One region of the Streptococcus sp. oral taxon 431 genome, then DNA from elsewhere that is predicted to be linked to it. Evidence: predicted binding sites of a transcription regulator. Region 1 holds the regulator's gene; the other holds the start of a gene.
The links. Region 1 encodes HrcA, which represses chaperone genes, less so after heat shock. Its sites were predicted from a motif close to TTAGCACTCNNNNNNNNNGAGTGCTAA; they were not measured.
Positions count from the first base shown of each region.

Region 1 (15,838 bases):
AAGAAGAAAAAAGTATTATCCAAGATCTGTGCAATTTAGGCTACCAATTTGATGGTTTGCCAACCGGTTATCCTAATGGAGAAGTCAGCTGGCATTACATCAAAGATTTGCAAGATTATGATGCTGTTTCCTTATTGAAATCCTTTAATAAAAATAGTATTCGCAACATTCAGTCAGCCTTTGATTTTAATATTCTTATTCGAAATGCAGAACGGGAAGAAATTCCAACGTTCAAAAAAATTATTGAAGAAACAGGTAAAAGACAAGGTTTTGAGGATAAGAATTTAGATTATTACTTTAAATTGTATGATATGTTTGGAGATAAGGCGGATTTCCTAATTGCTGAAGTTAATCCGCAACAGTCTATAGATGCTTTAAATGTGAAGCAGGCTGGTCTTGATGAAAAGTCAAAGCAATTTAAACAGCAATATCAAGCTTTACAAAAGAAAAAAAATCTTTTGAGGAACTTGGATAGTGAATCTGACAACATTGCTCTAGCTTGTGCTTTAATCATTTACACAAATACAGAAGCAACATACTTATTTGGGGGTTCATTTACAGAGTATCAGAAATTTTCTGCTCCGTTTTTGCTTCAATATCATGCAATGAAGCAGGCTTTGGAAAAAAAAATTGACAAATACAACTTTCTAGGTATTCAAGGGGTTTTTGATGGTAGTGATGGCGTATTACGATTTAAGCAGAACTTTAATGGTTATATTGTGAGAAAGGCTGGAACTTTCCGATATCATCCATCGCCTTTAAAATACAAAGCTATTCAGTTATTCAAAAAAATATTAGGACGTTAAGATGAAAAAGCCAGTATTTAGTTTTCTTTTAGCTTGTTTTAGTAAAATAAAGTTTATTTGCTAGAAAGGTGGAGAGACATGCGCTGGCTTTTTCGTTTAATAGGGGCTTTCTTTTCTTTTGTTTGGCGCATGTTCTGGCGCCTTGTGTGGACTCTTGTAGTCTTAATTCTCATTGCTTTAGGGATTCTCTGGTATGTGACAGGGGATTTATCTGGTGTCTTCAATCAAGCGGGGCAACTTGTTCAAGTTGGTCAGGCAGGTTGGCATCAATGGCAAGAAACTGGTAAGTTGCAAGGTTTGTCTCAGACTGATCATCATCAAGATTCAGGAGTAAAATGGCCCCAAGCACAGGCGACTATTTATATTGATCCTCAAATGGATGCAACCTTCCAAAAAGCCTACGCTGAGGCTATTGCCAATTGGAATCAGACTGGCGCTTTTAATTTTGTAGTTGTGACAGAACCTGACCAAGCAACTATTTTTGCGACTGAAATGAATGATGGTTCCACATCTGTTGCTGGTGAGGCGGAGAGTCAAACAAATCTTCTAACCAAACAATTCACTTCTGTAACAGTTCGTTTGAATCATTATTATTTATCTAATCCAAACTATGGCTATACCTATGATCGTATCTTGCATACGGCAGAGCATGAGCTAGGTCATGCCATTGGGCTGGAACATACCAATGAAGTTTCAGTCATGCAGCCAGCAGGTTCTTATTATGGTATTCAGGCTCAAGATGTTCAAGCAGTTCAAGAACTTTATGAGTCTGGAGAATAAGTGATTTTCAAACGAAAAATAGAGCTCCTTGATGTAAGCAATGAAGGGGGCTTTTTGCTATAATGGAACTATGAATAACTTGATTAAATCAAAACTAGAGCTCTTGCCGACCAGCCCTGGTTGTTACATTCACAAGGATAAAAACGGTACGATTATCTATGTAGGAAAGGCTAAAAATCTACGTAACCGTGTACGGTCCTATTTCCGTGGGAGTCATGATACCAAGACAGAAGCCTTGGTGTCTGAAATTGTAGACTTTGAGTTTATTGTTACGGAATCCAATATTGAGGCCCTCCTTCTGGAAATCAACTTGATTAAGGAAAATAAGCCTAAATACAATATTATGCTCAAGGACGACAAGTCCTATCCTTTCATCAAAATTACCAATGAGCGCTATCCTCGCTTGATTATCACCCGTCAGGTCAAGAAAGACGGAGGTCTCTATTTTGGACCCTATCCGGATGTGGGGGCGGCCAATGAAATCAAGCGACTTCTGGATCGGATTTTCCCTTTTCGCAAGTGTACTAATCCACCATCGAAGGTTTGTTTTTATTACCATATTGGCCAGTGCGTGGCTCACACCATCTGTAAGAAAGACGAGGCTTATTTTAAAGACATGGCTCAAGAAGTCTCAGATTTTCTAAAGGGTCAGGATGACAAAATCATCGATGACCTCAAGGAAAAGATGAATGTGGCAGCTCAGAGTATGGAATTTGAACGTGCAGCTGAATATCGGGATCTGATTCAGGCCATTGGAACACTTCGGACCAAGCAACGGGTTATGACTAAGGACCTCCAAAACCGTGATGTCTTTGGTTATTATGTGGATAAGGGCTGGATGTGCGTTCAGGTTTTCTTTGTTCGCCAAGGTAAGCTCATTGAGCGTGATGTCAACCTTTTTCCTTACTACAATGATCCAGATGAAGATTTCCTGACCTATGTTGGGCAGTTTTATCAAGAAAAATCTCATCTGGTTCCTAATGAAATTTTGATTCCTCAGGATATTGATGACGAGGCTGTTAAGGCTTTGGTGGATACCAAGGTTCTCAAACCCCAACGTGGAGAGAAAAAACAACTGGTTAATCTGGCTATCAAAAATGCGCGTGTAAGCTTGGAGCAGAAATTTAACCTACTAGAAAAATCAGTTGAGAAGACACAAGGGGCTATTGAAAATCTAGGGCGACTTTTACAAATTCCAACCCCAGTCCGCATCGAGTCCTTTGACAATTCCAATATCATGGGGACTAGTCCTGTTTCTGCCATGGTTGTTTTTGTTAACGGGAAACCGAGCAAGAAGGATTACCGCAAGTATAAGATTAAGACAGTTGTTGGACCAGATGACTATGCCAGTATGCGAGAGGTTATCCGCAGACGCTATGGTCGAGTTCAACGTGATGGCTTGACACCGCCAGATTTGATCGTCATTGATGGGGGGCAAGGTCAGGTTAATATCGCTAAGCAGGTTATTCAAGAAGAGTTGGGGTTAGATATTCCCATTGCAGGTCTGCAAAAGAATGACAAGCACCAAACCCATGAATTGCTTTTTGGAGATCCGCTTGAGGTGGTAGAGCTATCTCGCAATTCTCAAGAATTTTTCCTCCTACAACGCATTCAGGATGAGGTACACCGTTTTGCCATCACCTTCCACCGTCAACTGCGTTCTAAAAACTCTTTCTCCTCTCAATTGGATGGAATTGAAGGCCTGGGTCCGAAACGCAAGCAGAATCTCATGAAATATTTCAAATCTCTGGCAAAAATCAAGGAAGCTAGCGTGGACGAGATTGTGGAAGTTGGTATACCAAGAGCAGTTGCAGAGGCTGTTCATCAACACTTGAATCCCCAAGAGCGTGTAGAACTAGCTCAGGTAGCAGAGTCGCCTGCTGAATACAAGTGATAAAACAACAAGGAAGGTTTTTGCTTTAGCGAGTGCAAGCTAGTCAGAATTGTGGTAAAATAGATAAGATATGACTAAAGAATTTCATCATGTAACGGTCATGCTCCATGAAACCATTGATATGCTTGATGTGAAGCCTGATGGCATTTACGTTGATGCGACATTGGGAGGAGCAGGACACAGCGAGTATTTATTAAGTAAACTAAGTGAGAAAGGGCATCTCTATGCCTTTGACCAGGACCAAAACGCTATTGATAATGCGCAAAAACGTTTGGCACCCTATATCGAAAAGGGAATGGTCACCTTCATCAAGGATAATTTCCGTCATTTGAAGGACCGCTTAAATGACTTAGGTGTGACTGAAATTGATGGAATTTGTTATGACTTAGGTGTGTCAAGCCCGCAGTTGGATCAGCGTGAACGTGGTTTTTCCTATAAGAAGGATGCACCACTGGATATGCGCATGAATCAGGAAGCTAGTTTGACTGCTTATGAAGTCGTTAATCACTACGACTACCATGATTTGGTAAGAATCTTTTTCAAATATGGAGAAGACAAGTTTTCCAAACAGATTGCTCGAAAAATTGAACAGGCGCGTGAACAGAAGCCGATTGAGACCACGACGGAATTAGCAGAAATTATCAAATCTGCCAAACCAGCAAAGGAACTCAAGAAAAAAGGTCACCCAGCCAAACAAATTTTCCAAGCTATCCGTATTGAGGTCAATGATGAGTTGGGTGCTGCAGATGAATCAATCCAGCAGGCGATTGAACTTCTAGCTCTTGATGGAAGAATTTCAGTCATCACATTTCATTCGCTGGAAGATCGCTTGACTAAGCAGTTATTTAAGGAAGCTTCTACAGTTGAAGTTCCTAAAGGACTACCTTTCATCCCAGACGATCTCAAGCCCAAAATGGAATTGGTATCTCGGAAGCCGATTTTACCAAGCAAGGAAGAATTGGAAGCCAATAATCGTTCCCACTCAGCCAAGCTACGAGTGGCAAGAAAAATTCACAAGTAAGAGGAAATAATGGCAGAAACAAGAGGAACAACGAGCCAATTGCTACAAGCTCGTATAAAAAAATTTTCACGTGTTGAAAAGGCTTTTTACCTTTCAATTGCCATCACAGCCCTTGTCTTAGCAATCAGTGTAGTCTATATGCAGACTCAACTTTTGCAGGTTCAGAGTGATTTGACAACAGTCAATTCACAAATTGAGGAAAAAAAGACAGAGTTGGATGATGCTAAACAAGAAGTTAATGAATTGATCCGATCAGAACGTTTGACCGGGATTGCAAATTCTCAAGACTTGCAATTAAATAATGAAAATATCCGATCGGCGGAGTAGTAAATGAAAAACTGGAAAGAAAGAATCATACGCTTTGCCATTAAAAATCGCAAATCTCCAGCAGAAAACCGCAGACTAGTGGGAAAGAATTTGAGCCTTCTGGCCGTCTTTCTCTTTGCTGTTTTTTTGGTTAACTTTGCGGTAATTATTGGTACAGGCTCAAAATTTGGTGTTGACCTAGTCAAAGAAGCTTATAAGGTTCATCAAACGACTCGAACAGTCCCTGCTAAGAGGGGGACCATTTATGATCGTAATGGAACTCCGATTGCAGAAGATGCAACCTCCTATAATGTTTATGCGGTCATTGATAAGGATTATAAGTCTGCGAATGGAGATATTCTATATGTTGAGGAATCTCAGTACAATAAGGTAGCCGAAATTTTCCATAAGTACTTGGATATGGAGGAGACCTACGTCAAAGATCAACTCTCTCAACCCAATCTCAAACAGGTTTCCTTTGGTGTCAAAGGAAATGGGATTACCTACGCTAATATGATGTCCATTAAACAGGATTTGGAAACTGCTAAGGTCGAGGGTGTTAACTTTACCACTAGTCCCAACCGAAGTTATCCAAATGGGAAATTTGCTTCATCATTTATTGGTTTAGCCCAGTTACATGAAAATGAAGATGGGACAAAAAGTCTCATTGGAACGTCTGGTGTCGAGAGCTCCTTAAATAGCTTGCTGGCAGGGACAGACGGCATTATTACCTATGAAAAAGATCGTTTAGGTAATATTGTTCCAGGTACGGAACAAGTCACCCAACAAACAGTAAATGGAAAAGATGTCTACACGACCTTATCCAGTCCATTGCAGTCCTTTATGGAAAGTCAAATGGATGCCTTTCAAGAAAAAGTTAAGGGCAAGTACATGAATGCGACCTTGGTTAGTGCCAAGACAGGGGAAATTCTTGCCACTACCCAAAGACCGACTTTTGATGCAAATACAAAAGAAGGCCTAACAGATGATTTTGTTTGGCGAAATATCCTCTATCAAAGTAACTATGAGCCAGGTTCGACCATGAAGGTTATGACCCTAGCTGCGGCTATTGACAATAAAACCTTCTCTGGAGGCGAATACTTTAATAGTAGTGAATTGAAGGTAGCTGATGCGACTATCAGAGACTGGGATGTTAATGATGGTTTATCAGCTGGGAGTATAATGACATACTCGCAAGGTTTTGCTCACTCAAGTAATGTGGGGATGACCTTGCTCCAACAAAAGATGGGGGATGCTACTTGGTTAGAATACCTCAATCGATTTAAGTTTGGAGTTCCAACCCGTTTTGGTATGCCTGATGAGTATGCTGGACAACTACCTGCAGATAACGTTGTTAATATTGCCATGAGTGCCTTTGGTCAAGGGATTTCTGTTACCCAAACCCAGATGCTCCGCGCTTTTACTGCCATTGCTAATGATGGGGTTATGCTAGAGCCTAAGTTTATCAGTGCCCTTTATGATCCTAATGATCAGACAGTACGGAAGTCCAAAAAGGAAATTGTAGGTAATCCTGTATCAAAAGAAGCGGCTAGTCTGACTCGAGAAAATATGATTTTGGTTGGTACAGATCCTGTTTATGGTACAATGTACAATAAACTTACCGGTAAACCAATCGTTACTGTACCTGGTCAGACTGTTTCTGTAAAATCAGGAACTGCCCAGATTGCTGACGAACAAAAAGGGGGATACTTAAAGGGAGGCACCAACTATATCTACTCAGTAGTATCGATGAATCCGAGTGAAAATCCTGATTTTATCCTCTATGTGACAGTTCAACAACCAGAACATATTACTTCAGTACAACTAGGAGAGTTTTCTAACCCGATTTTGGAGCGAGCTTCAGCCATGAAAGAGACGCTCAATCTTCAATCTGCGGCTAAGAATTTGGACCAAGTGACAACTACAACTAGTTATGCCATGCCTAGCATTAAGGACTCTAGCCCTGGAGATTTAGCTGAAGAACTCCGTCGTAACCTTGTACAACCAATTGTTATCGGTTCGGGAACAAAAATCAAAGAAAGCTCTGTAGCAGAAGGAACCAATCTAGATGCCAATCAGCAAATTTTACTCCTTTCAGATAAGGTAGAAGAGATGCCTGACTTATATGGATGGTCTAAGAAAAATGTTGAAACCTTTGCCAAATGGCTGAATCTTGAAGTTGAGTTTGAAGGTACAGGAGAAACTGTTAAAAAGCAAAGTGTTCGTTCTAATACAGCTTTAAAAGATTTACAGAAAATAAAAATAACATTAGGAGATTAGAATGCTTATTTCTATCTTTGCTGGAGTGATTGCCTTTATTCTAACAGTCATAGGAATTCCAGCCTTTATCCGTTTTTACCACAAAGCACAGATTACCGGTCAACAGATGCATGAGGATGTCAAACAACACCAAGCAAAAGCTGGGACACCAACAATGGGAGGACTCGTCTTTCTCCTAGCAGGAGTTTTAGTTAGTCTGGTCCTTGCTCTCATGACTAATCAATTAACCAATAATGTCGGAATGATCCTCTTTATCCTGGTCTTATATGGTTTGGTCGGTTTCTTGGATGATTTCCTCAAGGTTTTCCGCAAAATCAATGAAGGACTTAATCCTAAACAAAAACTCTTGCTCCAGTTAGTCGGAGGAGTGATCTTCTATTTCTTCTATGAAAGAGGAGGAGATATCTTAAATGTATTTGGTTATCCCTTGCATTTAGGAGTTCTGTATATTCTCTTTGCCCTCTTCTGGTTAGTTGGTTTTTCAAATGCAGTTAATCTGACTGACGGAATCGATGGCTTGGCAAGTATTTCTGTTGTGATTAGCCTATCTGCCTATGGAGTGATTGCCTATGTGCAAAATCAGCTCGATATCTTACTAGTGATTGTAGCTATGATTGGTGGTCTTCTTGGCTTCTTTGTCTTTAACCACAAGCCTGCTAAAGTTTTCATGGGAGATGTAGGTAGCCTAGCCCTTGGAGGGATGTTGGCGGCTATTTCCATGGCACTGCACCAAGAATGGACGCTGCTTTTGATTGGTCTAGTGTATGTCTTTGAAACAACATCTGTTATGATGCAAGTCACCTACTTTAAGTTGACTGGAGGAAAACGTATCTTCCGTATGACACCAGTTCACCATCATTTTGAGTTGGGGGGCTTTTCTGGGAAAGGCCAAGCTTGGAGTGAGTGGAAGGTCGACTTCTTTTTCTGGGGAGTGGGCTTATTCGCTAGTCTCTTGACTTTGGCTTTCATGTATTTGTTCTAAAAAGAGAGTGTGGAATCATCAGATAGAGAAGGATTAAGTTCCTTCTCTTTTCTATTTCCATCAGTTTATTGCATCCCCTTCTCAAAAATAGGTAAATTTATGGTAAAATGGAAATAGAAAGTTGAAATGATGAGTTATTTTAAAAAGTATAGATTTGACAAATCCAAGTTTAAGTTAGGGATGCGAACTTTCAAGACAGGGATCGCTGTTTTTTTAGTTCTCATGATTTTTGGTTTTTTTGGTTGGAAAGGACTTCAGATTGGAGCCTTGACTGCAGTTTTTAGTTTAAGAGAAGACTTTGACAAGAGTGTTCATTTTGGTACTTCTCGTATTCTCGGAAATAGTATCGGTGGTTTTTATGCCCTGATTTTCTTTCTCTTAAATAATCTTTTTCATGGCGCCTTCTGGGTAACTCTCCTTGTTGTTCCAATTTGTACCATGTTAACCATTATGACAAATGTTGCTATGAACAATAAAGCAGGTGTTATCGGTGGAGTTGCGGCTATGTTGATTATTACCTTATCAATTCCAAACGGTGAGACAGTTTTGTACGTGTTTGCTCGAGTTTTTGAAACCTTTATGGGTGTTTTTGTAGCAATTCTTGTAAATTACGATATTGATCGTTTACGGAGCATTTTACTGAAAAAAACAAAATAATGTCACAAGATATAACATTATTGATTGACGATTGAATTTTTTTAGACTATAATAGACAGAAAGAAGGAAGTGTACATGAAGGAAAAAGAATTTCGTCGCAATATGGCAGTTTTTCCTATTGGTAGTGTTATGAAGCTGACCGATCTTTCGGCGCGCCAAATTCGTTACTATGAAGACCAGGAATTGATTAAACCTGATCGCAACGAAGGTAATCGCCGTATGTATTCTTTGAATGATATGGATCGATTGCTTGAGATTAAAGATTATATCTCTGAAGGTCTGAACATTGCTGCCATCAAGAAAAAATATGCTGAACGTGAGGCGAAGTCTAAAAAACCAGTGAGTCAAACTGAAGTGCGTAGAGCGCTTCGGAATGAAGTTCTCCAGCAAAGTCGCTTCGCTTCTCAACAATCACCTTTTGGTCGCGGTTAGGCAACCGCAAGTCGTCATATATAAGGAGAAAAACCATGCCAATCACAGCTGCAGATATTCGTCGTGAAGTTAAGGAAAAAAATGTAACCTTTATCCGTCTCATGTTTTCAGATATTTTGGGAACTATGAAAAACGTCGAAATTCCTGCTACAGATGAACAACTAGACAAGGTCTTGTCAAATAAGGCTATGTTTGATGGATCTTCTATTGAAGGGTTTGTTCGTATCAACGAATCAGATATGTACCTCTACCCTGACTTGGACACTTGGACAGTCTTTCCTTGGGGAGATGAGAACGGTAGTGTCGCAGGATTGATCTGTGATGTCTATACAACAGAAGGGGAACCATTTGCGGGAGACCCTCGTGGAAACCTCAAACGTGCTCTTCGTCACATGGAAGAAGTTGGATTCAAATCTTTCAACCTTGGACCAGAGCCAGAATTCTTCCTATTTAAGCTTGATGAAAATGGAGATCCAACTCTTGAGGTAAATGACAAGGGTGGTTACTTTGATTTGGCACCTACTGACCTTGCTGACAACACTCGTCGTGAGATTGTGAATGTCTTGACCAAAATGGGATTTGAAGTTGAAGCAAGTCACCACGAAGTTGCTGTAGGTCAACATGAGATTGACTTTAAGTACGATGAAGTTCTTCGTGCTTGTGATAAGATTCAAATCTTTAAACTCGTTGTAAAAACAATTGCGCGTAAACATGGTCTCTATGCAACCTTTATGGCTAAACCAAAATTTGGTATCGCTGGTTCAGGTATGCACTGCAATATGTCTTTGTTTGATGCTGAGGGAAATAATGCCTTCTTTGATCCAAATGATCCAAAAGGAATGCAGTTATCAGAAACTGCTTACTACTTCCTTGGTGGTTTGATCAAACATGCCTACAACTATACAGCTATCATGAACCCAACCGTTAACTCATACAAACGTTTGGTTCCAGGCTACGAAGCCCCTGTTTACATCGCTTGGGCTGGCCGTAACCGTTCACCGCTTGTCCGTGTACCAGCTTCACGCGGAATGGGAACACGTTTGGAGTTGCGCTCGGTGGACCCAATGGCAAACCCTTATATTGCTATGGCTGTTCTTTTGGAAGTCGGTTTGAACGGTATCGAAAACAAAATTGAAGCACCAGCACCAATCGAAGAAAATATCTACATCATGACTGCTGAAGAGCGTAAAGAGGCTGGCATCACAGACCTTCCATCAACTCTTCACAATGCTTTGAAAGCTTTGACAGAAGACGAAGTGGTTAAAGCAGCTCTAGGTGAGCACATCTATACTAGCTTCCTTGAAGCCAAACGCATCGAGTGGGCAAGCTATGCAACTTTTGTCTCACAATGGGAAATTGATAACTACCTAGATCTTTACTAATGATAAATCAAAAAGATTGTCCGTGAGGACGATCTTTTTTTCTTGCATTTTATATCGAGGTGTGATATATTTTATGTAACGAAGTGCGATATATCGAACTGAATAGGAGGTCTGGTTAAATGGAATTAACAGATAAGATTAGGCGTGTCTACATTCCCATGACTGAAACGGGATTTTATATTCTGTTCTGTCTGCAAAAGGAGAACCATGGCTATGGTATTACGCAAACGGTCAAAGAAATGACAGATTCGCAGGTTTCGATTAGTCCTGGAACCATGTATGGAACCTTGTCAAAGATGGAAAAGGATGGTTTGATTTCCTTTGTCCGAGAAGAGGAAAAACGAAAAATCTATCAGATAACAGACTTGGGCCGAAAAGTTTTAGATATTGAGTTGAAACGTATTGAACGACTCTACAGAAACAGTCGGGAGGAGCTTTGATGGAAAAGAAAGTTGTTTATAGGATTTGTACCATTGCGGATTATGATAGAGAGGCTCTCTATCTCAGAGAAATGCATGCTCAAGGCTGGAAACTTAAGGAAGTAAGTTACTCTAACTTAGTGGTTGCGGTTAAGTATACTTTTGAAGAGTGCCAACCGGAGCAGGTGGTTTATCAGTTGGACTTTTATCCTATGAAAAAGTCAGAGAGAGCTTCCTATTTACAACTGTTTAAAGATTTTGGCTGGGAGCATATTACAAACTTTAATGGGTTTTCCTATTTTAGAAAGCTTTATTCTGGAGTTGAGTCGGATGCCGAGTTTGAAATTTATAATGACGCGGCCGGGAAGTTAGCAATGGTCAAGAAGATTTTAACAATGCGGATGCTTCCTATTTTGCTTCTCTTTTTAGCTCTACTACCGATTTTATCAAAGTTTGTCAGTGGAGGTAGTCATTTCAGTTGGGAAATGTTTTTGATTGTTATCATAGATTGTACTCTATTGATAGTTTTTGCGATTCAGATTTCATATGTTTTTTGGAGATTGTTTCAAAAGTGGAAAGAATTATCTGATAAATAGAACCATTTTGGAGGTTAGACAATGAATAGCAAAGTACAATTTCGAATGTTTACCATTTTTGATTTGGATAAGGTAGAAGATTATTTGCATGAGATGCATTTGAAAGGTTGGAAATTTAAATCGAATCGTTTTGGCTTTTTCTATTTTGAACAATGCCGACCAGATGATGTAATTTACCTTGTGTGGAATACTAGCTACCTTAGAAAAAATGAGGTAGATTTACAAAGTATTAAGGATAGAGGATGGGAATTTGTGGAAAATTGTTCTTATACTGTTTTTCGAAAAGCAACTTGTGATGTAGATTTAAATGATCAATCTTTCATGAACAATCATCTTCGATGGGATGTTGTGAAATCTGGACTTCGTACATCGATAGTTTCTATCTCTGGAGGTCTAGTTGTTTGTATGAGTCTGTTTCGCGAAAGCCTCTCTCATTCTTTCTTCCTTATTTTTGCCCTATATGCTCTTATGATTACTTATCTAATCTATAGTTTTTACAGACTTAAACGGAAATATCTGGTTGATTGACAATAGTTTCTAGGTCCTCAGACTGATTTTTAGCACTCTTGGCAAAAGAGTGCTAATTTTTTGAGTTTTTGTCTTGACATTCTTTTCTAAGGGTGTATAATAGAATCATAAGTTAGCACTTGGATGTGTCGAGTGCTAAAAAAGATCTATCAGAGAGGAGTAGCGAGATGGTTACAGAACGTCAGCAGAATATTTTAAATCTGATTATTGACATCTTTACCAAAACGCACGAACCTGTTGGATCCAAAGCCTTGCAAGAGTCTATCAACTCTAGTAGTGCTACCATTCGAAATGATATGGCAGCTCTAGAAAAGCAAGGTTTGCTTGAAAAGGCTCATACTTCCAGTGGTCGGATGCCCAGTGTGGCTGGATTTCAATACTATGTCAAACACTCCCTATCCTTTGACCGTTTAGCTGAAAATCAAGTTTATGAGATTGTAAAAGCCTTTGATCAGGAGTTCTTCAAGCTTGAGGATATCCTTCAAGAGGCAACGAAAATCTTGTCAGACTTGAGTGGTTGTACGGTTGTAGCGCTAGATGTAGAACCAAGTAGGCAGAAGCTAACAGCTTTTGATATCGTTGTCCTCGGACAACATACAGCACTGGCAGTTTTTACGCTTGATGAGTCTAGAACAGTTACCAGTCAGTTTTTGATTCCGAGAAATTTCTTGCAGGAGGATTTAAATCGCCTCAAGACCATGATTCAAGAGCGTTTCCTGGATCAAACTGTTTTGGATATTCACTACAAGATTCGGACAGAGATTCCGCAAATTATCCAACGTTACTTTACAACAACGGATAATGTTATGGACCTCGTCGAACATATCTTTAAAGAAATGTTCAATGAAAATATCGTGGTTTCTGGCAAAGTCAATCTCTTGAATTTTGCTAATCTAGCAGCTTATCAGTTTTTTGATCAGCCACAAAAGGTTGCTTTGGAGATTCGAGAAAATCTGATTGGCGACCAGACGCAAAGTGTCCGAGTTGCGGATAGCCAAGAATCCTGTTTAGCTGACTTAGCAGTGATTAGCAGTAAGTTCCTGATTCCCTATCGTGGATTTGGAATCCTTGCGATTATAGGTCCGGTCAATCTGGATTATCAACAATTGGTCAATCAACTCAATGTAGTTAATCGAGTTTTGACCATGAAGTTGACGGATTTTTACCGCTATCTCAGCAGTAATCACTATGAAGTGAATTAAGATTGAAATCATTAAAGGAGGCGAAAATGGCCCAAGATATTAAAAATGAAGAAGTAAAAGAAGAGGAAGTTGTGGAAACAGCTGAAGAAACAGCTCCTGAGAAATCGGAATTGGATTTGGCTAATGAACGTGCCGAGGAATTTGAAAACAAATATCTTCGTGCCCATGCAGAAATGCAAAACATTCAGCGCCGTGCCAATGAAGAGCGTCAACTCTTGCAACGCTATCGTAGCCAAGATTTGGCAAAAGCAATCTTGCCATCACTTGATAACCTTGAACGTGCCCTTGCCGTCGAAGGGTTGACAGATGATGTGAAGAAGGGCTTGGAAATGGTCCAAGAAAGTTTGATACATGCTCTGAAAGAAGAAGGAATTGAAGAAATTCCAGCAGATGGTGAATTTGACCATAACTACCACATGGCCATTCAAACAGTTCCAGCAGATGACGAACATCCAGCAGATACCATCGCACAAGTCTTCCAAAAAGGCTACAAACTTCATGACCGCATCCTAAGACCGGCTATTGTAGTGGTTTATAACTAGGCAATTCTGACGGTAGCTAAAGCAACTCGTCAGAAAACGGCAATCGCTATGGCGTTTGCCTAGCCTCCTTACTAACTCGTCGTCGAAATAATATCGATTTCGACTTCTCGTGTCGCAACTTATATACATTGAAACCTTGTCCGAAACGACAATAAACTATGAAAGAAAGATAAGAAGCAAGCCGGAGGCTTGCAAGGAAGATATTTCCCGCCGTGGTGAAAGTTTCAGTAGCTTGTGCTACTGAAACAGGGGATTTTTGAGACAATAGGCTCAAAAATAAGTGATGAAATCCCGAAGGGAGTTGCTCACGTCCCCACCACTTAAGGGGAAATATCAAAAAGAAAAAAAGAAGATAAATTTAAGGAGAAAAACATATGTCTAAAATTATCGGTATTGACTTAGGTACAACAAACTCAGCAGTAGCAGTTCTTGAAGGAACTGAAAGCAAAATTATCGCAAACCCAGAAGGAAACCGCACAACTCCATCTGTTGTGTCATTCAAAAACGGTGAAATCATCGTTGGTGACGCGGCAAAACGTCAAGCAGTAACAAATCCAGATACAGTTATCTCTATCAAATCTAAGATGGGTACTTCTGAAAAAGTTTCTGCTAACGGTAAAGAATACACTCCACAAGAAATCTCAGCTATGATCCTTCAATACTTGAAAGGTTACGCTGAAGAATACCTTGGTGAAAAAGTAACTAAGGCTGTTATCACAGTTCCAGCTTACTTCAACGATGCTCAACGTCAAGCAACAAAAGACGCTGGTAAAATCGCTGGTCTTGAAGTAGAACGTATCGTCAACGAACCAACTGCAGCAGCTCTTGCTTACGGTTTGGACAAGACAGACAAAGAAGAAAAAATCTTGGTATTCGACCTTGGTGGTGGTACATTCGACGTATCTATCCTTGAATTGGGTGATGGTGTCTTTGATGTATTGGCAACTGCAGGGGATAACAAACTCGGTGGTGACGACTTTGACCAAAAAATCATCGACCACTTAGTAGCAGAATTCAAGAAAGAAAACGGCATTGATTTGTCAACAGACAAGATGGCCCTTCAACGTTTGAAAGACGCGGCTGAAAAAGCTAAGAAAGACCTTTCTGGTGTAACTTCAACACAAATCAGCTTGCCATTCATCACTGCTGGTGAAGCTGGACCTCTTCACTTGGAAATGACTTTGACTCGTGCGAAATTTGACGATTTGACTCGTGACCTTGTAGAACGTACAAAAGTTCCAGTTCGTCAAGCCCTTTCAGATGCAGGTTTGAGCTTGTCAGATATCGACGAAGTGATCCTTGTCGGTGGTTCAACTCGTATTCCTGCCGTTGTAGAAGCCGTTAAAGCTGAAACTGGTAAAGAACCAAACAAATCAGTAAACCCTGATGAAGTTGTGGCTATGGGTGCTGCTATCCAAGGTGGTGTCATCACTGGTGACGTCAAAGACGTTGTTCTTCTTGACGTAACTCCATTGTCACTTGGTATCGAAACAATGGGTGGAGTATTTACAAAACTCATCGACCGCAACACTACTATTCCAACATCTAAATCACAAGTCTTCTCAACTGCAGCAGATAACCAACCAGCCGTTGATATCCACGTTCTTCAAGGGGAACGCCCAATGGCAGCAGATAACAAGACTCTTGGACGCTTCCAATTGACAGATATCCCAGCTGCACCTCGTGGTATCCCACAAATCGAAGTTACATTTGACATCGATAAGAACGGTATCGTATCTGTTAAGGCCAAAGACCTTGGAACTCAAAAAGAACAAACAATTGTTATCCAATCTAACTCAGGTTTGACAGATGAAGAAATCGACCGCATGATGAAAGATGCAGAAGCTAACGCTGAAGCAGATAAGAAACGTAAAGAAGAAGTTGACCTTCGTAACGAAGTAGACCAAGCTATCTTTGCGACTGAAAAGACAATCAAGGAAACTGAAGGTAAAGGCTTCGATGCAGAACGTGATGCTGCCCAAGCTGCCCTCGATGAGCTTAAGAAAGCCCA
Region 1 is NZ_CP014264.1:499,605-515,442, forward strand. It holds gene AXE83_RS02345 (aminoacyltransferase) at 1-806, shown strand, start outside; gene AXE83_RS02350 (M57 family metalloprotease) at 885-1,586, shown strand; gene uvrC (excinuclease ABC subunit UvrC) at 1,657-3,480, shown strand; gene rsmH (16S rRNA (cytosine(1402)-N(4))-methyltransferase RsmH) at 3,551-4,501, shown strand; gene ftsL (cell division protein FtsL) at 4,511-4,828, shown strand; gene pbp2x (penicillin-binding protein PBP2X) at 4,832-7,087, shown strand; gene mraY (phospho-N-acetylmuramoyl-pentapeptide-transferase) at 7,089-8,069, shown strand; gene AXE83_RS02380 (FUSC family protein) at 8,199-8,726, shown strand; gene glnR (transcriptional repressor GlnR) at 8,802-9,158, shown strand; gene glnA (type I glutamate--ammonia ligase) at 9,194-10,540, shown strand; gene AXE83_RS02395 (PadR family transcriptional regulator) at 10,660-10,980, shown strand; gene AXE83_RS10450 (DUF2812 domain-containing protein) at 10,980-11,555, shown strand; gene AXE83_RS02405 (DUF2812 domain-containing protein) at 11,577-12,083, shown strand; gene hrcA (heat-inducible transcriptional repressor HrcA) at 12,251-13,285, shown strand; gene grpE (nucleotide exchange factor GrpE) at 13,312-13,827, shown strand; gene dnaK (molecular chaperone DnaK) at 14,202-15,838, shown strand, end outside.

Region 2 (15,838 bases), 290 kb from region 1:
CCAACAATTTTAGCGGTTATTAGGCTAATCAGTTCTGAAATCAAGATTGAAATTGGAAGGCCTATTCCAAGAGCAAGGATACTGTTTCTCAAATCCTCGAGTAGGAGCAGCAAGAACAGTTTGCTTCTTCGCATCCCTAGCGTTAGATAGACACCAAATTCATGTTTTCTCCTTTCCATCTGCATACTGCTTGCGAAGTAGACTAGAAAAAAGAGAATAAAGAGAGTTGCTACATAAAGAATGGGAATCATGCTAAAGAGTTTATTTATAGCGTCACTCTCTATTTGTTTGAGAAAAATCATCACATCTTGATGGGACAAAGAAAGGATGATGTAAAAGGAGATAATAGAAAGAACCATGGAACTGAAATACAAGCCATTATTCTTTCGATCCCTCTTGCTATTTCTTGAGACTAATTTAGAAAACATTGCCATCACCTCCAGCCAGTGCAGACATGACCTTTAGTATTCTGTGGTAAAAATCTTCTTGACTTTCTCTTGGATAATCGCGTCGAATTTCATGGAATAGTTTTCCGTCTTGGATAAACAAGATGCGGTTGCAAAAGCTGGCAGCGACTGAATCGTGGGTCACCATGAGAATGGTGGTTTCTTCCACTTGATTCATTTCGGATAATTTTTGCATCAAAATGGTCGCATTTTTTGAATCCAAAGCTCCTGTGGGCTCATCTGCAAATACAATCTTAGGGTCTAAAATCAAGGCACGCGCAGCAGCTACCCTTTGCCGTTGACCACCTGATAATTGAGATGGGAACTTATCCAGAAGTTCAGAAATATCTAGATATTGGGAAAGCAATTCTAACCGAACCTTGCTTTCGTTGGCATCGACCTTGTGCAAAGACAAGGGGAGTAAAATATTTTCTTTGGCTGTCAGATTGTCCAAAAGCTCAAAATTTTGAAAGAGGTAACCAATTTCCTTGCCACGATAATCAGCTAACTGACTACCTTTTAACTGACCTAAATCTTTTTCTTGCATTTGAATGGAGCCGTCAGTTGGTTTGATGATAGTAGCGAGACAGTTAAGAAGGGTTGTTTTCCCAGAACCACTGCTCCCCATAATCCCTAAGAACTCACCTTTGACAACTTGAAAAGATATACCGTTCAAGGCTTTGGTGATATTCGGCTCTTTTCCATAATGCTTTTTTAATGATTCTACTCGTAAAATTGTTTCCATGTGAAACACCTCCATCTTTTGTTACTTTCATTATAATATGAATCAGAGTAGAATAACACTTACGGATGATGTAAGAAATCTTTATCATTAGGTTATTGGAGCTATACTTACTATATTATAGCATGGTTTCAAGGATTTAAAAAGAGGAGTTGAGAGTCGAGAAATTTTCCTATTATTGAAATTATAAAAAATAATACCACTGTAGTCCATGCTCCAGCAGTATTATTTATTATTTTATAGGAAACTTTATTCCCACTCAACAGTTGCAGGTGGTTTACTTGTAATATCGTAGACGATACGGTTAACGTGGTCAACTTCGTTTACGATACGAACTGAGATTTTTTGAAGAACTTCCCATGGAATCTTAGCGAAGTCAGCTGTCATTCCGTCGATAGAAGTGATAGCACGGATAGCGATGGTATAGTCATAAGTACGACCGTCACCCATAACACCTACTGAACGAACGCCAGTGTTAACAGTGAAGTATTGCCAAATGTCGCGGTCAAGACCAGCTTTAGCGATTTCTTCACGAAGGATAGCGTCTGATTCGCGGACTGTTTCAAGTTTTTCTTCAGTGATTTCACCCATGACACGGATAGCAAGACCTGGTCCTGGGAATGGTTGGCGCCATACGATGTGGTCTGGCATACCAAGTTCAGTACCAAGAGCACGAACTTCATCCTTGTAAAGAGTGTTGAGTGGTTCGATGAGTTCAAACTGCATGTCTTCTGGAAGTCCACCAACGTTGTGGTGAGATTTAATAGTTTGAGCAGTATCCGTACCTGACTCGATAACGTCTGTATAAAGAGTACCTTGCGCAAGGAATTTCACATCTTTTAGTTTGCTTGCTTCATCATCAAAGACATATACAAACTCGTTACCGATAATCTTACGTTTTTGTTCAGGATCAGATACACCAGCAAGTTTATCCAAGAAACGTTTAGCAGCGTCTGCTTTGACAATGTTCAAACCAAACTTACCACCAAGCATATCCATAACTTGGTCAGCTTCTCCTTTACGAAGAAGACCGTGGTCTACAAAGATACAGATCAATTGATCTCCAATTGCTTTTTGGAGAAGAACCCCAACAACAGAAGAGTCAACACCACCAGAAAGTCCGAGGAGAACACGTTTGTCTCCAACTTTTTCACGGATTTGTTTGATTTGCATCTCGATGAAGTTATCCATAGTCCAATCGCCTTTGGCACCACAGATATTCAAGGCGAAGTTACGAAGGATATCATAACCGTGAACTGAGTGACGAACCTCTGGGTGGAATTGGATACCGTAGATTTTCTTATCTGGATTTTCAATAGATGCGTATGGACAGTCAGCTGATGTACCAGTACGGATAAAGTCAGCTGGAATTTCAGTAACAGCATCCCCGTGGCTCATCAAGACAAGTTGCTCATCTGGAGTACCAGCAAAAAGAGCAGACTCAGTGTGAGTAAGAGTGGATTGTCCGTATTCACGGTTACCAGCGTCACCTGCAGGAACAACCTTACCACCAAGCTTGTGAGTCAATAGCTGCATACCGTAGCAGATTCCTAAAATTGGAATTCCAAGTTCAAAAATCTCTGGATCAATATCAAATGATCCTTCTTCGTAAACAGAGTTTGGACCACCTGAAAGTACAATCCCGATAGGATTGATAGCGCGGACTTCGTCAGCAGAAATCTTGTGACTTTTTAGTTCTGAAAAGACACCAATCTCACGGATACGACGTGAGATAAGTTGGTTATACTGGCTACCATAGTCCAGTACGATGATCTTTTCGACATCTTGCAAATCAGTTGAAATGTTGGTCATCTTTTCCCTTTCTTAAAAGAAATATCTTCTTGAATATTCTATCATAAAAGGGTTAGAATTACCAACCAAACAAGTGAGGTTTGACTTTTCCCTATGAGTTACGGTACAATGGAAAAAATAAAGAAAAGAAGTGAGCAAGCATGTTACCAGCTTATATGAAAATCCACGACCAAATCAAGAAAGATATTGATGAGGGAAATTGGAAAATTGGGGAAAGACTTCCAAGTGAGCGAGATTTAGCAGAAGAATTTGCCGTTAGCCGCATGACCTTACGTCAAGCAATCTCTCTTTTGGTTGAAGAAGGGGTTTTAGAGCGTCGTGTAGGTAGTGGCACCTTTGTTTCTAGTACTCGTGTTCAGGAAAAAATGCGTGGGACAACTAGTTTTACGGAGATTGTAAAAGCTCAGGGTAAAACACCATCGAGTCATCTGATTTCCTATCGTCGAACGATCCCTAATGAGCAAGAAGTTGAAAAATTAGGGATTAAGGCCACTGAAAATATTATCCGGATGGAACGTGTTCGCTATGCTGACAAAGTCCCTGTTGTCTATGAAGTGGCGTCGATTCCTGAGAAATTTATCAAAAATTTTAAGAAAGAAGAAGTAACCAAGCACTTCTTTCAAACCTTGCAGAAACATGGTTATCGGATTGGTAAATCTCACCAGACTATATATGCTCGCTTAGCCAAGGAAAAAATTGCTCATTATCTGGAAGTGGAAAAGGGGCATGCAATTTTAGGGCTTACTCAAGTTTCTTACTTTGATGATGGTACAGCTTTCGAGTATGTAAAGAGCCAATACGTCGGAGAACGTTTTGAGTTTTATCTAGAAAATAATTAGTTTTAACAATACTCTTGGAGTAAAATCAGATCTACTTTAAGAGTTTTTTTTATTTGGTTTGGATTAGAAAATGTTTTCCTTCTGAGAAAAATAGTAATCATACGAGTATTTTTCAAAGATTCGTGTTATAATAGTTAGGTTATATGGTCCCGATAAGGTGGTAGTGAACGTCGTTTATCGATTCTCTACCAGTACTTTGTAACTCTATAACGAATATTTTTTAAGGGGGGACATTTTTATGTCAGAACGTAAATTATTCACGTCTGAATCTGTATCTGAGGGGCATCCAGATAAGATTGCAGACCAAATCTCAGATGCTATCTTGGATGCTATTTTAGAGCAAGATCCAGAAGCCCACGTTGCTGCTGAAACAGCTGTTTATACTGGTTCAGTTCATGTTTTTGGTGAAATTTCGACCAATGCCTATGTAGATATTAACCGTGTGGTACGTGATACTATTGCAGAGATTGGCTATACTAATACAGAGTATGGATTTTCTGCTGAGACCGTAGGAGTTCACCCATCATTGGTAGAACAATCTCCTGATATTGCTCAAGGTGTTAATGAAGCCTTGGAAGTTCGTGGAAATGCTGATCAAGATCCACTTGATTTGATTGGAGCTGGAGACCAAGGTCTCATGTTTGGTTTTGCGGTTAATGAAACTGAAGAACTTATGCCGCTTCCAATCTCACTCAGTCACAAGTTGGTTCGTCGTTTAGCAGAGCTTCGTAAGTCTGGTGAAATTAGCTACCTTCGTCCAGATGCTAAATCTCAAGTTACAGTTGAATATGATGAAAATGACCAGCCAGTGCGCGTGGATACAGTCGTTATTTCAACTCAACACGATCCAGAAGTGAGCAATGAACAAATCCATGAAGATGTGATTAACAAGGTTATCAAAGAAGTCATTCCAGCTTCTTATCTTGACGATGAGACTAAATTCTTCATCAATCCAACAGGTCGTTTCGTTATCGGAGGACCTCAAGGAGACTCAGGTTTGACTGGTCGTAAGATCATCGTGGATACTTATGGCGGATACTCACGCCACGGTGGTGGTGCCTTCTCTGGTAAGGATGCAACGAAGGTGGACCGTTCGGCTTCTTATGCAGCTCGCTACATTGCCAAAAACATCGTTGCAGCAGGTCTTGCTAAGAAAGCAGAAGTGCAATTGGCTTATGCCATTGGTGTAGCTCAACCTGTATCTGTTCGTATCGATACCTTCGGTACTGGAACAGTAGCTGAAAGCAAGCTTGAAAAAGCAGCGCGTCAAATCTTTGACCTTCGTCCAGCAGGAATCATCCAAATGCTTGATCTCAAACGTCCAATCTACCGTCAAACAGCGGCTTATGGACACATGGGACGTACAGATATTGACCTTCCATGGGAACGCTTGGATAAGGTTGATGCCTTGAAAGAAGGGCTCTTTGTCAACTGTAGTGGGTTGAATAAAAGCTAACATCTGGAGAGGACAATCGTTGTCCTCTCCATTTTTATATTCAGAGCGATGAAAATTCGTTTCTTAAAGTTGTTAAAGTTCCTAAAACCAAAAGCATTTCGTTTGATGAGTTTAATGAGATTATTAGTCGCTTCCAATTTAGCGTTGGAATAGGGCAATTGAAGGGCGTTGACAATTTTCTCTTTGTCCTTGAGAAATGTCTTAAAGACAGTCTGAAAAAGAGGATGAACCTTTTTTAGATTGTCTTCAATAAGTCCGAAAAATTTCTCGAGCTCTTTATTCTGAAAGTGAAAAAGCAAGAGCTGATAGAGATTATAGTGGTGTTTCAACTCTTCGGAATAGCTCAAAAGCTTGTCTAGAATCTCTTTATTAGTTAAGTGCATGCGAAAAGTAGGGCGATAAAAACGTTTATCACTCAGTTTACGGCTATCTTGTTGGATGAGTTTCCAATAGCGCTTGATAGCCTTGTATTCATGAGATTTTCGCTCAAATTGATTCATGATTTGGACACGAACCCGACTTATAGCTCGGCTAAGATGTTGAACAATGTGAAAACGATCTAGAACGATTTTAGCACATGGAAAAAGCTGTTTAGCCAAGTTATAGTACGGACTAAACATATCCATAGTAATGATTTTCACTCGACATCGGATCGCTCTATCGTAGCGAAGAAAGTGATTGCGGATGATAGCTTGTGTTCTTCCCTCAAGAACAGTAATGATATTGAGCTGATCAAAATCTTGTGCGATAAAACTCATCTTTCCCTTGGTAAAAGAATACTCGTCCCAAGACATAATCTCTGGAAGACGAGAAAAATCATGCTTAAAGTGAAAGTTATTGAGTTTACGAATGACAGTTGAAGTTGAAATGGATAGCTGATGTGCAATATCAGTCATAGAAGTCTTTTCAATCAACTTTTGAGCAATCTTTTGGTTGATAATACGAGGAATTTGATGATTCTTCTTAACGATAGAGGTTTCAGCGACTATCATTTTCGAGCAATGATAGCACTTGAAACGGCGTTTTCTAAGGAGGATTCTAGTAGGCATACCAGTCGTTTCGAGGTAAGGAATTTTCGACGGTTTTTGAAAATCATATTTCTTCATTTGACATCCGCACTCAGGGCAAGACGGGGCGTCATAGTCCAGTTTAGCGACAATTTCCTTGTGTGTATCCATATTGATGATATCTAGAATCTTGATATTTGTGTCTTTGATATCAAGCAGTTTTGTGATAAAATGTAATTGTTCCATATGATTCTTTCTAATGAGTTGTTTAGTCGCTTTTCATTATAGATCTTATGGGACTTTTTTTCTACACAAAATAGGCTCCATAATATCTATAGGGGATTTACCCACTACAAATATTATAGAGCCGAAAGAAGCAGTTAAATAAAGTAAAAAGGAGTAGATTTCAACTCCTTTTTTACTTTATTTATTGATAGTCTTTAAAAAAGCCCAGTTTCCAATAGACTTAGTCCCGTACTCTAACTCCATAAAATCTAGCAATACATAATCATTCTTTTTATAGAATGGAACATTTTTTTCTGTACTGGTAATGAGCCCTAAGCGCTTGCAACCCTTGGATTTGACATAAGGCTCAACTGCCTCTCTAAGAAAAGCACTGCCTACTCCTTGTCCTTTAAGGGATGAATTGACTGCAAGGAGCATCAAATACCAGTCAAAGCTATTTGATTTTTTCAAATGCTCTTCGGAACGGTCTACTAAATCAAGATACTTCAAAAAATTTCGTGGACTGATGTAACGAAACAGTTTTATGACACCATTTAGCAAGTAAGATAAGATAGAAAAATTATTTTGTTGTAATAAGGCGACAGCCAGGATTTCTCCGTCTTGTTCAGCTACTAAACAGGTCTCTTCTTTGGTATAGAGGCGAGTCAGGAGACTTTCCAATAGTTCTAAAAAAGCAGGATAGTTTTCAGGTTTCTTGAGATCATCTATGATTAGAGTTAAAAATGGATAGTCAAAGAAGCTGTCGGCTACTATTTTTCCAATTTTTTGGTATTCGTCTAGCCTTGCCTTTCTGTATACTATTTTCCCCATTGATGAGCTCCTTTTTGAATGTTAGTAAATTATAATAGTAGAATTAATTATTTTGATGATTAAGTACCGAGTTTTTACAAAAATAGTACCCAATTTAGTAAGTTGAAGGATTGTTAGAAAACTCTTTCTGTAACACTGAATCTGATTCTAGAATATCGGATTAGACAAACAAAGAACACTCTAAAAAGTTAGAATTTTTAGAGTGTAGTCCAAATATTGCCAAGTTTTATTTTGTAGGGATTGAGATTTCAATCAATTTTTCAGAGTAGAGGGTCTTGATATTAGCTTCATCGATATTTTGCTTGTCAATCTTGCGATTCAAGAAAAATTCTTGGATTTTTTCCATTTCTTGTTCGCGGATAGCACGATGTTTATTGGAAATGAGGATTTCATAATGAAGCGGTGCCTGAGTAAAGATAACATCAGTGTTGCCTGCAGAGTAGACTTCTACGAGTGTAGCGTCGGTACTCTCCAGTTGGCTTTTAACAAGGTTTGAGTGAGAATTAGTAGTGTTGATGAGCTTCATAGGCTTTCCTCCTGTGTTTCTATGTCTATTATAGCACTTTTTGGAAAAATTGGAAAAGTTAATTTAAACTTGGATGTTGTTTTTTCCAAGCTTCAATTGCCCATTTATGACTGCCACGTTTTAAATTTGTAATAGCTTCATCAATTGGGAACCAAGCTAGGTGATTGAAGTCCTCCAAAGGTTTTTGGATTTCTTGATAAGAAGTAGCTTCGTAGAGATAGGCTGGATTGTAGTAGTAGGTATCGCGGTGGCTGGAATAGAAATACTCATCTGCTTGTCCATAATAAGTACCAATCTCAGCTGTAAAACCTAATTCTTCAATCAGTTCTCGTTTTAAAGCTTCAAAATGATCTTCGCCTGCTTCAATCTCGCCACCAGGCAAGAACCATGCACCATTTGGAGCTTGAACGAGGATAATCTTTTCATGTGCTGAGTCAGGGATGACTGCATAAACACCATATCTAGTTTTGTAGGTTACACCCTCTTTTTTTTCTCCAAAGGTTGGATTTGTCATAAATTTCTCCTTTATGTGTGCGCTTTCTTACTATAATAGTAAAGAATGCTCTTACTGTCAAGTAAGAACATTCTTTTAGTATGTGGAATTAGTCATTTGAGTCAACTGTTTCCAATTTATTTTTTGATTTAATCATGATTTTACCATTGCTAGTCATGACGGCTTTGAGGTTTTTCTCGCTTGGATTTTCAAGGTAGTAGTCCGTAATTGCATCTTCGATATAATCTTGGATTGTACGACGGAGTGGGCGAGCTCCCATTTTTGGATCATAACCAAGGTCTACAAGTTTTTCCTTAACCTTATCTGTCACATCTAAATGGATGTTATTACTTGAGAGTCGTTTATTGACATCATCTAACATGAGGTCAACGATTTGAAGGAGATTTTCCTTGCTGAGAGCCTTGAATTCGATAATGCCATCAAAACGGTTCATAAATTCTGGACTAAAGAAGTTGCCTAATTCCCCAAGGACAGAGTTGGTACGGCCTTCTCTAGCAGCTCCAAAACCAACACTAGCTTCTGCCTTACCTGTACCTGCATTTGAGGTCATAATAATGATAGCGTCCTTGAAGCTAACAGTGCGACCTTGACCATCCGTTAAACGACCATCGTCCAAGACTTGGAGGAACATATGCATAACATCTGGATGGGCTTTTTCAACTTCGTCTAGGAGGATCAGTGAGTAGGGGTTACGACGAACTTTTTCAGTCAATTGTCCAGCTTCATCATAGCCTACGTATCCCGGAGGGGCACCAACGAGTTTAGCAACGCTGTGTTTTTCCATGTATTCACTCATATCAAAGCGAATCATGCTATCAGCAGAACCAAAGAGTTCGATGGCCAGTTGTTTAGAAAGTTCTGTTTTACCGACACCGGTAGGACCAACAAAGAGGAAGCTACCGATTGGACGGTTTGGAGTACCGAGTCCGACACGGTTACGACGGATAGCCTTAGCGATCTTATCAACTGCATCATCTTGACCAATAACATGAGCCTTGAGGTCATCTGCTAGGTTGATAAGTTGAGACTGTTCTTTTTCTTTCAAATCACCAACTGGGATATTAGTCTTTTGCTCGATGATGTGTTCGATTGTTTTTTCACTGATGATTGGGGTATCCTGATCCGTTACCTTGGTCTTTTGCATTTCCTTATATTTGGCAATCTGGTCACGGAAGTAGGCTGCTTTTTCAAAATCTTCGTCTCGAGTTGCTTGAGCCTTGAGATTTTCCGCTTCGATTAAGCGTTGGTCGATGACCTTAGGATCTACAAAATTCAAGGTTAAGTTCATCTTTGAACCAGCTTCATCTAGAAGGTCAATAGCCTTGTCTGGCAAGAAACGGTCTTGGATGTAGCGATTAGAAAGAGTAGCGGCCGCTTCGATAGCCCCATCAGTATAATGAACGTGGTGATAATCTTCGTATTTCTTTTGAATACCCTTAAGAATAATAATGGTTTCTTCAACAGTTGGTTCGTCAACTTTAACAGGTTGCATACGACGTTCAAGGGCAGCATCTTTTTCGATGATGCGGTATTCATTGAGGGTAGTAGCACCAACTAGTTGTAGTTCGCCACGAGCAAGAGCTGGTTTTAGGATATTGCCTGCATCCATATTCCCTTCTCCTGCTGAACCAGCACCGACAATTTCATGAATTTCGTCAATGAAGAGAATAACATCCTCGCGCTCACGAATTTCTTCCATGAGTTTTTGCATGCGCTCTTCAAACTGACCTCGGATACCTGTTCCTTGAACAAGGCTAACGACATCTAAGCGGATGACTTCTTTACCTTGAAGCTTATGGGGAACATTACCGTCAACAATTTTCTGAGCTAAACCTTCGACAACAGCTGTCTTACCAACACCGGGCTCACCGATGAGGACAGGGTTGTTTTTTGTTCTGCGGTTGAGGATTTCAATGACACGGATAATCTCTTCGTCACGGCCAATTACAGGGTCAATATTTCCACGACGGGCAATCTCAGTGATATTGATACCATATTCATCCAAGAGTCCTTTTTCCTGGATTGGTGGTGGTGTTTGAGCAGGACCACGATTTTGGGCACCATAGCCACCATTTCCACCGTATCCACCCCCTGACTGAGTTGGGGGGATATTGTTGTTATTAGAAGAAGGTCTAAAGTTGTTGAGATCGTTAAAGAAGTCTCCAAAGGGATCAAAATCACGGTTGTTTAAATCTGTAATGCCCTTGAACAAGCTATTGTTAGGATCTGTTTTGATAATTTTGTAGCAATTTTGGCAAAGATCGATTTGCTTTTGTTGCCCATTGAGATTGGTATAAAGATGAATCGTTGAGTCATTGATTTTACAGTTTTGACAGAGCATACCGCCACCTCATTTCTTTCTTAGTCTTGACTAAATCTAAAAGGTCAAAAATAGTCAAACAAGTATATAATTTAATTATATCATGATTATTGGGCAATTCAAGTAAAAAGATTGGATACTAGCACTATAAATAGTAGAGCGCTAATCATGATAAAATCTTGATAGTAAGAAAAAAATCCTATTTGTCATACAAAAAGGATTCTCGTTTGTGAAAGGCGGTGGGACAGAAATCGATAGACAAAGTCTCGATTTCGTAGTCCCAGCCCCGCGAAGATGATTAGGAGTTTTGGGAGTCTAAAAGACGAACGAAAAGTCTAATCAGCTACCGCGTCAAAGTTTGATTGCTAATAAAAAGTGAGGCCGGGATCTTTTGTCCCAACCTCTGTATATCTATTATTAGTATAGAAGTTCGTAAATTTCCATCGCAATCAAGTCGATGCTGTCAAAAGTATATGTTTCACGAGCTTCAACATCACGAAGTGTAAAGATTGGGCCATTTTCTTCATCATGGTTAAAAGCAACTTCAGCTACAACAACTCCCTCGCGCTCAAAGTTACGTTTTAAGTTACCACCATCTTTTGTCATTGCTTCTAGGCGGTTGATGATTCTAACCAAATGTGATTCCATTTTGATTCTCCTCCATTTCTTATCGTTACTATTTTACCATAAAGAGTATCCACTTGACTAGAAAAAACTAAGATTTCTCGCTATTTCTGTTTTCTTTGAAATTTTATTGAAAATAAAAGGAAAAAGATTGCATTTTTATTCAAAACATGTTATACTCATACAAGTTTTAAGTTAGAATTAGAAAGTAGTGGATTTATGAATTTTTCTTTTTTACCTAAATATCTGCCATATTTTAATTATGGTGCTCTCGTAACGGTCTTGATTTCGGTTTTTGTTGTCTTTTTGGGGACAATTTTAGGGATAGTCTTGGCTTTTGCTCAACGTTCTAAAATGAAGCCCTTAGCTTGGCTTGCCAATGTTTATATTTGGATTTTCCGTGGAACACCTATGATGGTACAGATCATGATTGCTTTTGCTCTTATGCACATCAATGCTCCGACAATTCAGATTGGTGTTTTGGGAGTTGATTTTTCACGTTTGATTCCAGGGATTATCATTATCTCTATGAATAGTGGTGCCTATGTGTCAGAAATAGTTCGTGCTGGTATCAATGCAGTACCTAAAGGGCAATTAGAGGCGGCTTACTCTCTAGGGATTCGTCCTAAAAATGCTATGCGCTATGTCATCTTGCCACAGGCTATCAAGAATATCTTGCCAGCCTTGGGGAATGAGTTTATTACCATTATCAAGGATAGTTCACTCTTATCAGCAATCGGTGTCATGGAATTGTGGAATGGAGCTACTACGGTGTCAACAACCACCTACCTACCTTTAACTCCACTCTTATTTGCGGCCTTTTACTACTTGATTATGACCTCTATCTTGACACTAGCCTTGAAAGCTTTTGAAAATCGTATGGGACAAGGAGATAAGAAATAATGACTGAAACGCTAATTAAAATTGAAAACCTTCATAAAAGCTTTGGAAAGAATGAAGTTTTAAAAGGGATTGATCTTGAAATTAAAAAAGGTGAAGTGGTAGTAATTATCGGACCATCTGGTAGCGGTAAGTCAACCCTCCTTCGCTCTATGAATCTCCTCGAAGAGGCGACAAAAGGCAAGGTCATCTTTGAAGGAGTGGATATTACGGATAAGAAAAATGACCTCTTTGCCATGCGTGAAAAGATGGGAATGGTATTCCAACAGTTCAATCTCTTCCCAAATATGACAGTGAAGGAAAACATCACGCTTTCTCCTATCAAGACCAAAGGGGAAAGTAAGGAAGTTGCTGAGAAGAGAGCGCATGAGCTCTTGGAAAAGGTTGGTCTACCAGATAAGGCATATGCTTATCCACAAAGTTTGTCTGGTGGACAGCAACAACGTATCGCTATCGCTCGTGGTCTTGCCATGGAACCAGATGTCCTACTCTTTGATGAACCGACTTCTGCCCTAGACCCAGAAATGGTAGGGGAAGTACTAGCAGTTATGCAAGAACTTGCTAAGTCAGGAATGACCATGGTCATCGTGACGCATGAGATGGGCTTTGCGCGTGAGGTAGCAGACCGTGTCATCTTTATGGCTGACGGTGTTGTTGTCGAAGACGGAACTCCAAAGCAAGTCTTTGAACAAACCCAAGAACAAAGAACCAAGGATTTCTTGAGTAAGGTTTTGTAAGAATATCGTAATTTAGAGAGAGTGGGACAGAAATCGGTAATTCGTTAGAATTTGATTTCGTCGTCCCACCTCCGCACAGTTGAGAAGGACTGTAAAAGCTGATGAAATCAGCGTAGTAGAGCCCACTCAACCACTGCGTCTTGCTCAACAATCCAAAGACAATTGAGAGGCTAGGACTTTTGTCTCAGCCTCTTTCTTATAGTTTCAGACTATAAGGTCTCTTAGGTAAGAAGTGTTAGAGGGACAAGTATATTTTTGATATAATAGAAGATATTTGTTAGAAAAGAGAAAACACATGACACAGATTATTGATGGGAAGGCCTTGGCGGCCAAGTTACAGGGACAATTGGCTGAAAAGACTGCGAAATTGAAAGAAGAGACAGGCTTGGTGCCTGGTTTGGTCGTTATTTTAGTCGGAGAAAATCCAGCCAGCCAAGTTTACGTTCGTAACAAGGAACGTTCAGCTATTGCAGCAGGATTCCAGAGTGAAGTTGTGCGAGTTCCTGAAATAATTACCCAAGAGGAATTGTTGGATTTGATTGCCAAATACAATCAAGATCCAGCTTGGCATGGGATTTTGGTTCAATTGCCTTTACCAAAACACATCGATGAAGAGGCTGTTCTACTAGCCATTGATCCAGAAAAGGATGTGGATGGTTTTCATCCGCTCAACATGGGACGTCTTTGGTCTGGTCACCCAGTTATGATTCCTTCAACTCCTGCTGGTATTATGGAAATGTTTCATGAGTATGGGATCGACTTAGAAGGTAAAAATGCAGTTGTCATTGGTCGTTCTAATATTGTCGGGAAACCCATGGCCCAGTTACTGTTGGCTAAGAATGCAACTGTAACCTTGACCCACTCACGAACTCATAACCTTGCTAAGGTAGCTTCTAAAGCTGATATTCTTGTGGTAGCAATCGGTCGTGCTAAATTTGTGACTGCTGACTTTGTCAAACCTGGGGCTGTTGTTATTGATGTGGGGATGAACCGAGATGAAAATGGCAAGCTCTGTGGAGATGTTGACTATGAGGCTGTTGCGCCAATCGCTAGTCATATCACGCCTGTACCTGGTGGAGTTGGGCCTATGACCATTACTATGCTAATGGAGCAAACTTATCAGGCTGCATTGCGTAGCTTGGATAGATAGAACAAGCATTTATTCTAGATAGTGAAGAAACAAGTTCTAAAAAGTGAACTTGTTTTTTTCTTGCACTTATTTTAATAAAATTACAGTAAAACTTCTACAAATTATTGAAAAAACTCTACTATTTTGATATATTAAAAGCATCAATATTTATATGGATAAAATAAGTAAGCGTCTAGAGGGAGGTTTATTTTTTGGAGCAAAATGTAATCGCTTACTAGAACATTGGAAAGGAACAATAATGGATAAGAGATTTTTTGAAAGACGGTGTCATTATAGTATTCGTAAATTTGCCATTGGTGCGGCTTCGGTTATGATTGGAGCTAGTATATTTGGTCTTCAGGTGGCTCAAGCTGCTGAAACTGAAACAGCAACTCCCAGTGAGGAAACAATTCATCAAGTTCAACCTTTAGATAAGCTTCCAGATGATCTTGCTGCGGCCATTGCAAAAGCTGAGCAAAATGGTGCACAAGATTCCACTACTGAAAAAGAAGAAAATGATACGGTTGAACCAGCAAAACCAGCAACTGAAGAAAAGATGACTGAGGCTACAAGTCCTAAGGAAGAAAAGGAAGTAGAAGTAGTTAGCCCTAAAAAAGACAAAGTTGAAAAAACTGAAAAACCTGCTACTGAAGTGGATGGGAAAGAGTCTACAGATTCAGAAGCAAGTTCTGACAAGCCAGCAGTTCGAGAAGAACATTCTGATACACCTAATCAGAATAAACCTGTAACGTACGATAAAAGCAAGGAAGAAAAAGCTTCGGCAAGTGAATTGCCTCAAGCCACAAAAGAGAAGGAAAAAGAAGACCAACTTTTACAGGAAAGAAAACAAAATTTCAACAAAGACTGGTATTTTAAACTAAACGCTCAGGGTGATTTTTCTAAGAAAGATGTTGATGTTCATGACTGGTCTAAGTTGAACCTTCCTCATGACTGGAGTATCTATTTTGATTTTGATCACAAGTCTCCTGCTCGAAATGAAGGTGGTCAATTAAATGGTGGTACTGCCTGGTATCGTAAGACCTTTACTGTAGACGAAGCTGCCAAGGACAAGGACGTTCGTATTAATTTTGATGGAGTTTACATGGACTCTAAGGTTTATGTAAATGGCAAATTTGTAGGTCACTATCCAAGTGGTTATAATCATTTTTCATATGACATCACTGAATTTTTAAATAAAGATGGTAGTGAAAATACCATTGCGGTCCAAGTTACCAATAAACAACCAAGTAGTCGTTGGTACTCAGGGAGTGGGATCTATCGTGATGTGACTCTGAGCTATCGTGACAAGGTGCAAGTGGCTGAAAATGGAAATCATATTACCACTCCAAAATTGGCTGAACAAAAAGATGGCAATGTTGAAACACAAATTCAAAGCAAGATCAAAAATACTGCCAAGACTCTAGCTAAGGTATATGTAGAGCAACAGATTTTTACCAAAGAAGGTAAGGCTGTCTCAGATTTGGTTCGTTCTGTAACTAAGAGTCTATCAGGAAATGAGACAGCTGACTTTAAGCAAACGATTTTGGTTAACAAGCCAACTCTCTGGACAACGAAAAGTTATAATCCTCAACTTTATGTTCTGAAAACCAAGGTTTATAATGAAGGTCAGCTAGTTGATGTGACAGAAGATACTTTTGGATATCGTTATTTCAACTGGACAGCCAAGGAAGGTTTCTCTCTTAATGGCGAGAGAATGAAATTCCATGGAG
Region 2 is NZ_CP014264.1:790,423-806,260, forward strand. It holds gene AXE83_RS03765 (FtsX-like permease family protein) at 1-428, opposite strand, end outside; gene AXE83_RS03770 (ABC transporter ATP-binding protein) at 418-1,191, opposite strand; gene guaA (glutamine-hydrolyzing GMP synthase) at 1,438-3,000, opposite strand; gene AXE83_RS03780 (GntR family transcriptional regulator) at 3,141-3,839, shown strand; gene metK (methionine adenosyltransferase) at 4,078-5,295, shown strand; gene AXE83_RS03790 (ISL3 family transposase) at 5,292-6,548, opposite strand; gene AXE83_RS03795 (GNAT family N-acetyltransferase) at 6,726-7,358, opposite strand; gene AXE83_RS03800 (DUF1827 family protein) at 7,585-7,884, opposite strand; gene AXE83_RS03805 (NUDIX hydrolase) at 7,943-8,398, opposite strand; gene AXE83_RS03810 (ATP-dependent Clp protease ATP-binding subunit) at 8,487-10,739, opposite strand; gene AXE83_RS03815 (DUF1797 family protein) at 11,136-11,366, opposite strand; gene AXE83_RS03820 (amino acid ABC transporter permease) at 11,562-12,245, shown strand; gene AXE83_RS03825 (amino acid ABC transporter ATP-binding protein) at 12,245-12,979, shown strand; gene AXE83_RS03830 (bifunctional methylenetetrahydrofolate dehydrogenase/methenyltetrahydrofolate cyclohydrolase) at 13,275-14,129, shown strand; gene AXE83_RS03835 (SIALI-17 repeat-containing surface protein) at 14,368-15,838, shown strand, end outside.
Region 2: a site for HrcA is predicted at 10,858-10,884, ahead of AXE83_RS03810 (ATP-dependent Clp protease ATP-binding subunit). Genes of this name have one in related genera too.